3 regions of the Nocardioides ultimimeridianus genome follow, and region 3 is predicted to be linked to each of the others. Evidence: predicted binding sites of a transcription regulator. Region 3 holds the regulator's gene; each other region holds the start of a gene.
What was found. The regulator LexA, encoded in region 3, represses DNA repair genes until DNA is damaged. The targets are predictions, from matches to a motif close to TCGAACANNTGTTCGA.
Positions count from the first base shown of each region.

Region 1: the regulator LexA is predicted to act here: its motif matches at 1,378-1,393, upstream of ACYU8V_RS08185 (HNH endonuclease signature motif containing protein).
Region 2: the regulator LexA is predicted to act here: its motif matches at 1,503-1,518, upstream of ACYU8V_RS21055 (HNH endonuclease signature motif containing protein).

Region 1 covers NZ_BAAHAB010000007.1:307,566-310,836, reverse strand. The annotation lists gene ACYU8V_RS08190 (hypothetical protein) at 1-109, opposite strand, end outside; gene ACYU8V_RS08185 (HNH endonuclease signature motif containing protein) at 134-1,339, opposite strand; gene fdhD (formate dehydrogenase accessory sulfurtransferase FdhD) at 1,658-2,476, opposite strand; gene ACYU8V_RS08175 (MBL fold metallo-hydrolase) at 2,487-3,089, opposite strand; gene ACYU8V_RS08170 (histidine triad nucleotide-binding protein) at 3,142-3,271, opposite strand, start outside.
Region 2 covers NZ_BAAHAB010000023.1:88,834-92,104, reverse strand. The annotation lists gene ACYU8V_RS21055 (HNH endonuclease signature motif containing protein) at 259-1,464, opposite strand; cobalamin riboswitch at 1,808-1,928, shown strand; gene ACYU8V_RS21050 (prenyltransferase/squalene oxidase repeat-containing protein) at 2,004-3,271, shown strand, end outside.
Region 3 covers NZ_BAAHAB010000003.1:27,136-30,406, reverse strand. The annotation lists gene ACYU8V_RS01265 (hypothetical protein) at 1-449, opposite strand, end outside; gene ACYU8V_RS01260 (LysM peptidoglycan-binding domain-containing protein) at 624-956, opposite strand; gene lexA (transcriptional repressor LexA) at 1,191-1,919, shown strand; gene ACYU8V_RS01250 (MXAN_6640 family putative metalloprotease) at 1,987-3,271, shown strand, end outside.

The DNA of each region.
Region 1 (3,271 bases), on a different contig from region 3:
ACGTGACGGCGACAGGCACCGACGCCACGGCCAGGTAGGCGATGCCTGCGGCGACATGGTGCGACTGCTCCGGAGCGCCCGCGTCGCGAATGATCGTCGTCGGCTCCACAGCAGGAACTCTAAGGCGATCGCCTCACGTGCGGCGGTGGAACCGGTAGTCGCCAGTCGCGAGCTTGGTCATGTCGTAGCGGGTGTCGTGGGCCCGGTGATGATGGTGGGAGCAGAGGAGCACTCCGTCGCCGAGATCGGTCCTCCCGCCTTGGGACCAGGGCCTGAGGTGGTGTGCTTCGCACCAGGCTGCGGGTATGGAGCAGCCTTCGGCGCGGCAGCGCTTGTCGCGTAGGCGCATGGCTTTGCGTTGGGGTGGTTCGAAGAGGCGGCGGGCTCTGCCGAGGTCGAGGGGTTCGGACTTGCCGCCGAGGACGACGGGGATGATCTTGGCGGTACACGCGAGCCGGCGGGCTTCGGAGGCGGAGATGACGGTGTCGCCGAGCATGGCGGACCCCAGCTCGTTGAGGAGTCCCTCGAAAGGGATGGTGACCATGACGGTGGTGGCGTCGCCGCCGTGGTCGGGGAGTCGTTTGGAGTCGAGTAGTTCGAGGAGTCGGCAGAACGCCTCGCCCCTGTTCCGGGATCGGGTCTGGGTGACGCGCGGGGAGTCTTGGGCTTCGAGGTAGGTGAGGGCTCGTTCGGAGACGGAGTCGGGGAGGTCGCAGATCCAGCGGGTGATCCCGTTGCCGCGTTTCCTGATCCTGATCGCGACCTCGTCCCGTGCGGCCTGTTCTTCACGTTCCAGGGCTTTGCCCAGTTCGGCCTCGGCGATATCGGGTGCGACGACTTCGAGGATCTTGGTGCCTAGGACCTGGAGGCCTTTGGGGTCGTAGATCGCGGCGAGTTCGATCAGGTGCTGCTCTGCACTCGTACGGGTGGCGTCGTCGACGGCGTTGGAGAGCTTGTCGACCGAGCGGATGATGACCCGGGCTTGCGCCTCATTGACCGAACCGGATCGCAGAGCCGCAGCAGTCAGCGGATGCTGCTCGAGCGCCTCGGCCAGACGCAGGGCAGCTCGGCCGGCGGAGGAGGTGATGCGAGTGGTGTGGGCGAGCCAGCAGCCGGCGTCACGCGAGCCGTGTTCCTCGGCCACGTCCGAGGCAGCGGCGAGGACGCGGAGCTTCAGCTCGGCGAGCTGGCTCTCCACGCGGGCTAGGTCGATCAGTAGGTCGGCTTTGTCGCGGGTGCGGAGGTAGTCCGCCGGCATGTCCGCGACGTCAGAGAGTTCCTTCTGCAGCGCTTGGGCGCACGCAAGGATCGGGTGCAACGACACCGTTCCTGCGACCATGAGATGCTCCCCGAGACGGACTGGTCAACTACCTCTCATAGTACACCTGTTCGAACGCCGGTGGAAGAAGTTCGACGAGAGTTTTCCCAGGTCAGGGCACCTTTTGTGGGCGGCCGCGAAGCGGCGGCGCGGGCGAAGCCCGTGCCGACTCCGCGCCGTCCAGCTCGTCGTCCGGGCCCCGCAGTCAAGGATGCCGAAGGCACCGCGCAGCGGCGCCGAAGGCGTCCTTGACGGCGGGTGACGACGAGCTAAGGTGCGGCCGCCGACACCAGCCCCGAAGGCGGCATGGGTCGGCTTCGACACGCCGCTCGCGGCTACTCAACCAACGTCGGACACCCGCCCCGCATGGCTGTACAGGTTCATCGAGCCACCCCGGACGAACCCGGCCAGGGTCAGCCCGCTCTCGACCGCCAGGTCGACGGCGAGCGAGGAGGGGGCGGACACGGCAGCGAGGAGCGGGATCCCGGCCAGCACCGCCTTCTGGACCAGCTCGAACGAGGCCCTGCCCGACACCATCAAGACAGCCGACGAGAGCGGCAGGAGACCTTCGCGCAGGGCCCAGCCGATGGCCTTGTCGACGGCGTTGTGGCGGCCGACGTCCTCCCGGAGCACGAGCAGCTCGCCGGAAGTGGAGAAGAGCCCGGCGGCGTGCAGGCCCCCAGTCTTGTCGAAGACCCGCTGCTCGGCCCGTAGCCGGTCCGGCAGCGAGGCGAGCACGTCCACCGAGATCAGCGGAGCATCCCCCTCGGCCGGAGCGGCCAGCGGCCAGCGCGTCTTCTGCTCGACGTCGGCGATGGACTCCTTGCCGCACACCCCGCACGCACTGGTGATCGGCAGGTTGCGTCGCTCGACCACGCGACCGACGCCGGGCCGCAGGGTGACCTCGAGGACGTTGAGGTCGCTGTCGGTGCAGTGCTTGGCCAGCACCACGTCCTCGCGGCCAGCGATCACCCCCTCGGCGGACAGGAAGCCGTGCGCGAGGTCCACGTCCGCGCCCGGGGTCCGCATCGTGACGGAGTACGCCGAGCCGTCGACCCGGATCTCGAGCGGCTCCTCGACCGCGAGCGAGTCGGGGCGGCGTACCCGGCCCGTAGGCGTGACCCGCACGACGGGGCGCCGGGCGGTGACCCGGCCCATCAGCCGGCCATCAGCCGAGGAGGGCGCGCTCGGCGCCGATCGTGGTGTCGGCGCCGTGGCCGGTGTGGACGACGGTGTCGTCGGGGAGCGCGAACAGCCGCGCGCGGATCGACTCCTCGATCACCGGACGCGAGCTGAACGACCGGCCCGTCGCGCCCGGACCGCCTTGGAAGAGCGTGTCGCCGGTGAAGACGCAGCCCAGGTCGGCGACGTACAGGCAGACGGCGCCGGGCGCGTGGCCCGGCGTGTGCAGCACCTGGAGGTCCACCCCGCCCACGGACAGCACCTGCCCGTCGGAGAGGTCGACGTCCCAGAGGTGGTCGGTGTGGGTGAGCTCCCACAGCGGCCGGTCGTCGGGGTGGAGCAGGATCGGAGCGACGACCGCCTCCCGCAGCGCGGGGGCGACCCGGACGTGGTCGTCGTGCGCGTGCGTGCAGACGATGGCCCTCACCCGCCGTTCCCCCACGACGGCGAGGATGTCCTCGACCGAGTGCGGGGCGTCGATGACGACGCACTCGGCGTCGTCGCCCACCACCCACACGTTGTTCTCGACGTCGAACGTCTCGCCGTCGAGCGTGAACGTCCCGGTGGTGGTCCCGTGGTCCACCCTCACCTGCTGCACTGCGACCTCCTCGGTTCCCTCTCGACTCTAGGTCAGCGCCCACTCAGCCGGGAGGCCAGCCGAACGTGCGGCCGCCGAGGACGTGCAGGTGCACGTGGAAGACGGTCTGCTGGGCGTCGGCGCCGGTGTTGAGCACCATCCGGTAGCCGTTCTCGAGGCCCTCCTTCTCCGCG
Region 2 (3,271 bases), on a different contig from region 3:
GTGCCTTCGGCCTCCTTGACTGCGGGTCCCGGACGACGAGCTGGACGGCGCGACAACGGCACGGGCTTCGCCCGCGCCGCCGCTTCGCGGCCGCCAGGGCGGTTCGTCTTGTGCCGCGGGGCCGAGATCGCCTGCGTGGGCGATCTTCTACTGCGAACCCGTGCCCGCACTCGTCGAGGGGGTCGCGCAGGGCGCTACGGACGATGGGTCACCTGACCCGTCGTCACGAGCGGCATCCGACCATGCGCCCCGGGGCGTCTATGTCCGGCGGTGGAACCTGTAGTCGCCGGTGGCGAGCTTGGTCATGTCGTAGCGGGTGTCGTGGGCTCGGTGATGGTGGTGGGAGCAGAGCAGTACGCCGTCGGCGAGGTCGGTCCTCCCGCCCTCCGACCACGGCTTCAAATGATGTGCTTCGCACCAGGCTGCGGGGATCGCGCACCCTTCCGCACGGCAGCGCTTGTCGCGGATTCGCATGGCTTTGCGTTGGGGTGGTTCGAAGAGTCGGCGGGATCTGCCGAGGTCGAGGGGTTCGGACTTCCCGCCGAGGACGACGGGGATGATCTTCGCGGTGCAGGCGAGCCGCCGTGCCTCACTGGCGGAGATGGCGGTGTCGCCGAGCATCGCCGAGCCCAGCTCGTGGGTGAGGGTCTCGAGGGGGATGGTGACCATGACGGTGGTGGCGTCGCCACCGTGGTCGGGGAGTCGCTTGGGGTCGAGTAGTTCGAGGAGTCGGCAGAACGCCTCGCCCCTGTTCCGGGATCGGGTTTGGGTGACCCTCGGGGAGTCTTGGGCTTCGAGGTAGGTGAGGGCTCGTTCGGAGACGGAGTCGGGGAGGTCGCAGATCCAGCGGGTGATCCCGTTCCCGCGTTTGCGGATGCGGATGGCGACCTCGTCCCGTGCGGCCTGTTCCTCGCGTTCGAGCTGCTTGCCGAGCTCGGCTTCGGCGATGTCGGATGCGACGACTTCGAGGATCTTGGTGCCGAGCACCTGAAGGTCCTTCGGGTCATAGATCGCGGCCAGCTCGATCAGGTGCGCCTCGGCCTGGGCCCGGACCGATTGGTCGACGGCGTCGGACAGCTTGTCGACCGACCGGATGATCACCCTCGCCTGGGCCTCGTTCACCGCGCCTTCGCGCATCGCGGCCGCGGTGAGCGGGTGAGCCTCGAGCGACTCGGCCAGCCGCAGTTGGGCGCGGCCGGCGGAGGAGGTGATGCGGGTGGTGTGGGCGAGCCAGCAGCCGGCGTCACGGGACCCGTGCTCCTCGGCCACATCCGCGGCTGCAGCGAGGACTCGGAGCTCCAGCTCGGCGAGCTGGGCCTTGACCTTGGCCAGGTCGGTCAACAAGTCGGCTTTGTCGCGAGTACGGAGGTAGTCGGCCGGCATGTCCGCGACTGCCGCGAGGTCGTTCTGAAGAGACCGCGCGCACGCGAGGATCGGGTGCAACGACACCGTTCCTGCGACCATGAGGAGCTCCCCGAGACGGACTGATCAACTACCTCTCATAGTACACCTGTTCGAACGCCGGTGGAAGGCTTCGACGAGAGTTTTCCCAGGTCGGGACGGGTTTGGTGGGCGGCCGCGAAGCGGCGGCGCGGGCGAAGCCCGTGCCGACTCCGCGCCGTTCAGCCGCCCGGTAAGGACCCGGGGTCAAGGCCGCCGCAGGCGCCGCGCAGCGGTGCGAGCGCAGCGAGCAGCCTTGACGCCGGGGACCGGGCGGCTAAGGTGCGGCCGCCCACACCAACCCCGAGAGTGCCCACCCGCCCAGCACGGTTGGGGCCCGACCCGCCCCCCGGGTTACCCTCAGGTCAACATTCATCACGCCCGTGGTGGGGGAAGCCGGTCCGAGTCCGGCGCTGACCCGCAACCGTGGGCCGTGTTCATCGGGGGACACGGCGAGCCGGAGCACCTGGCACGGGACGTCCTGGCACCAGCGCTGTCGTGGAACGCAGCGGGTCGGGCGGCCGCAGAGCCGCAGCCCGCTGACTGCAGCGGGAAGGATCACCATGCTCCTCCGTCCGATGCGGAAGTACGCCGCCGCCGGCCTCGGCAGCGCCGTGCTCGCCGCCGGCCTCACCCTCGTCGCGCCGTCCGCGGAGGCCGTGACCGCCCCGGCGCCCGACGACGCAGCGATCTCCTGGCTCACGCGGCAGCTCGGCTCCGACAACCTGGTCGACGGCAGCCTCGGTGCGACGATCGACTTCGGCACGGCGCTCGCCCGCCACGGCGGAGACCAGGCGACGATCGACCGGATCAAGTCGGCCGTGGACGCCGGGATCAGTGGCTACGCGACGACCGGTCTCGCCGCTGCCCAGGCGGCGGTCTTCTACGACCTCGCCGGCGTCGACCCGACCACGGTGGACGGCGACCTGGTCGCCAAGGTCGAGACCGCCATCGACGACACGACCGGTGTCATGCCCGAAGGCGGCTACGAGGGCGGCTGGTCCCAGGGCCTGGCGGTCCAGGCCCTCAGCGCGGGCAAGGACTGGACGTGCTCCTGCACGGAGTGGGACAAGGCGGTCGCCGCGCTGGTCGCCATGCAGAACTCCGACGGCGGATGGGACAGCGGCTCGGTCTCGACCCCCGACGACACCGCCGACGCGTTGATGGCACTGATCCCGCTCGAGAACTCCGCGACGCCCGGCGTCGACGACGCGATCACCAAGGGCATCTCCTACCTGACGTCCACCCAGCAGAGCAGCGGCGCCTGGCTCGCCTTCGGCTCGGAGAGCGGCAACTCGACCGGACTGGCCGCCCAGGCGCTCCAGTTGCACGGGGACACGGGTCCGGTGGCGAAGGCCGCCGTGTGGCTCCGCCGCCACCAGGTCTCCGGCTCCGCGTGCGACCGCAAGCTCAGCACCCAGGCCGGTGCCGTCGCTGCGAGCGACTCCGCGCTGGCGAACGGCGAGACGGACGGGCTGACCGACCCGTACGGCTACGACTGGTACGAGGCGACGATCCAGTCCTTCCCGGCCATGCAGGTCCACGCCGCGTCGACCGCGCCGCTCGCCGTCGCTACCCGCTGGGTGCGTGCGGGAGCGACCCAGCCGGTCGCGGTGCAGGGGCTCGTCAACGGCCAGCGGGGCTGCCTGTCGCTGATGGGCAAGAACCGCGACGTGGTGGGCGTCAGCGCCACCAGTCACCAGTTCGCGTTCCCGGCCGGAACCCGTTCCTACAAGGCGATCCTCAAGGTGGCCGGCGCGACCGCGGCGAAGACCGTCGTCGCCCTGGCGCCGAAGACGCTGCCCGTCAGCGTCAGCCGGCCCACCATCGC
Region 3 (3,271 bases):
TCGCCCTGCTTGACCAAGGTGATCTCCAACATCGTCGGACCACCCGGGAACGACCCTTTGACGGTGCCGGACTGATCGACGATCCGACTCGGGCGACTCACCGTTCGGACGTGCCACCTGCCCGAGGCCGCGCGACCGATCGACACGATTCTCGACTGCCCGCCGACGACCTTCCGGCCCGCCGCGTACACCGCTTTCACCACTTCAGCGGCGACAGAGCAGCTCTTGCACCTTCGCAAGTTCATCCGCTGCCATGCCGCCGGGTTGCCGGTGCGCTCCATGGCATCCATCGCGTGCACCCACCGCCGCAGGAACTCCTGCGGGGTCTCGACCGCGGCAGCGGTCGTGGTGGGCGGGGAGACGGTGGGGCTGGGCGAGAACCGGGGCTGCGGGTCTCCCCCGCACCCGACCAGCAGCAACAGCAGGACGGCGATGCCGACGTACTTCATGGAACCCTCCCGAGGCGGATTGCCCAGAACGTACGCCGAAGGCACCCCGCCCGGCCACCCTCGGCCCGCCGCCCTGTGGAGGAACAGCGCGAGGGGCCCGATCCGCGCAGGATCGGGCCCCTCGTCTTCCCCTACGTCCGCCGGGGTCGAGGCGACGGACGAGCTGGTCGTGCCTCAGTTGGGCACGCGGATCTGCTGACCGACGTAGACCATGCCGTCGTCGATCGGGTTGAGGTCCTCGAGGCGCTGCACCATGTCACCGGTCTGCGTGCCGTGGGCCGCGGCGGCGTCGCCGGCGATGTCCCACAGCGTGTCGCCGGGCTGGACGGTGACCAGGTGGACGTCGGGCGTCCCGGAGTGGCTGCCGGCGGCCGAGGCGGAGGCGACCATCAGGGCGACCGCGAGCACCGCCAGCAGCGAGAGCGCGAGGACCACGAGCCGGCCGCGGCGGGTGAGCCGCACCTGCGGGCGGGAGACGTACGCGGGGCTGAAGCTGATGGTGCTCATGGTGACCTCCGGGGAAGGGGTTGCTGGTCGGTGTGCCCTCACTCTGACCGAGGCCGCCGACACAACTTCTGGGCCCGGCTTCGATCAGACGTTCGATCGAACACATGGACGAGCATAGAACACGCATTCGACACAATCGCGGCATTTCGTCGCACGCGTGTTCGACGGCGTGTCGCGACACGCCGGATCGAACACCTGTTTGAGATCCGGGGTGATCGGGGTTACGTTCGACCCATGACCAAGAAGGCTGTTCGCCCCGTGAGTGAGCTCCCCGACGGTCCGCCCGACGGCACGGGCCTCACCCCACGCCAGCAGCGGATCCTGACCACGATCAAGAAGGCCATCGACAAGCGCGGCTACCCGCCGAGCATGCGCGAGATCGGCGAGGCGGTGGGCCTGACCAGCACCTCCAGCGTCGCCCACCAGCTGCGCCAGCTCGAGGCCAAGGGGTTCGTACGCCGCGACCCCCACCTGCCCCGCGCCATCGAGGTGTTCCTCCCCGAGACCCTGATGAAGCGACGCCCGCTCAGCGGCATGACCCAGGCCGAGTCGGAGTACGACGAGACCGCCATCAACGACTCCGCGCCCGCCCCGAGCAACGTTCCGCTGGTCGGCCGGATCGCCGCCGGCGGACCGATCCTCGCCGAGGAGCGGGTCGAGGACGTCTTCCCGCTGCCGAAGCAGCTGGTCGGCGACGGCCAGCTGTTCCTGCTGGAGGTCAGCGGCGAGTCGATGATCGACGCCGCGATCTGCAACGGCGACTACGTCGTCATCCGCCAGCAGGCCACCGCCGAGAACGGCGAGATCGTCGCCGCGATGATCGACGGCGAGGCCACCGTGAAGACCTTCCAGCGCAAGAACGGCCAGGTGTGGCTGCTGCCGCACAACCCGGCCTTCGAGCCGATCGACGGCACCCACGCCACGATCCTGGGCAAGGTCACCGCCGTGCTCCGCAAGGTCTGACGCCGACGCCGCGCTTCTTTGCCTCTCCCGGGTCCGCCCGGGGATGCCGATCCCCTAGATTCAGCAGGTGATCCGCATCTCCGGACGGGCCCGCGTCCTTTCCCTGGTCATCACCGCGTCGCTCGCGGGCCTCGGCGTCACCGGTGCGAGCCAGCCGGCCCACGCCTCCCCGGCCACCGCCGCGATCCACCAGCCTCCGACGACGACCCGGGCGCAGGCCGCCGCCGAGCTGTCCCGGGCCGAGTCCCTCTTCGGAGGGAGCCGGGCCGCGTCCCGCCTCGCGCAGAGGCACGAGGACGCCACCCTGCTGTTGCGCGACCTGCGGGCCGCCTATCCCGCGCTGTCCCCCGATCAGCGCACCCAGGCCGACCGGATCCTTGCGCGGCCGGGGCCCTCCGACAGCGACCCCGACTTCCCGGTGGTCTACACCGGCACCGAGCACGAGGAGTGCAGCACCAGGCTTCCCCTCTGCGTGCACTACGACCTGTCGACCGAGGACAGCACCAACGGCGTCGACCCCACGGACGGTGGCGACACGAACAAGGATCCCGACTACGTCGACGAGGTGCTCGCGACGATGGAGCACGTCTGGGACACCTACGCCGCCGCCGGCTACCGGATGCCGCTCGTCGACTCCGCCAGCGCCGACAACGGCAGCCTGGGCGGCATGAACGCCGACCAGACCGACATCTACCTGGGCGAGCTCTCCCGCTACCACCTCTACGGCTTCTGCACGAGCGACGACCCCGCGCTGAACACCGGGTACGCCGGATCGGCGTACTGCGTCCTCGACAACGACTACGCCCCGGCCCAGTACCCCGGTCACACCCAGCTGGAGAACCTCGAGGTGACCGCCGCCCACGAGTTCTTCCACGCGGTGCAGTTCAGCTACGACTTCTTCGAGGACCCCTGGATCATGGAGGCGACCGCCACCTGGGCCGAGGACGAGCTGTACACCTCGATCAACGACAACATGCAGTACCTGTCCTATGGCGCCGACCCGATCCGCAACCCCTCCCTGCCCCTGGACACCAACGGCGACGTCAACCTGCACTGGTACGGCACCTGGATCTTCTTCCGGTTCCTGACCGAGCGCCTGGTGACCGAGAAGTCCGGTGCGCTGCCGCTGCTGATCCGCCAGATCTGGCAACGCCTGGACGCCAGCCCGGGTGCGCCGGACATGTACTCCATCAAGGGGGTCAGGAGCGCGCTCGCCGCGCACCACATCGACCTCACCCGCGCCCTGAGCAGGTTCGACCTCGCGGCCCGTCACCCCACGAGGTACTTCAGTGAGGCGGCGGCCAACCAGTACCCCAGCGCGCCGGTCGCGACCAGCTCCTCGGTCGGGCCCG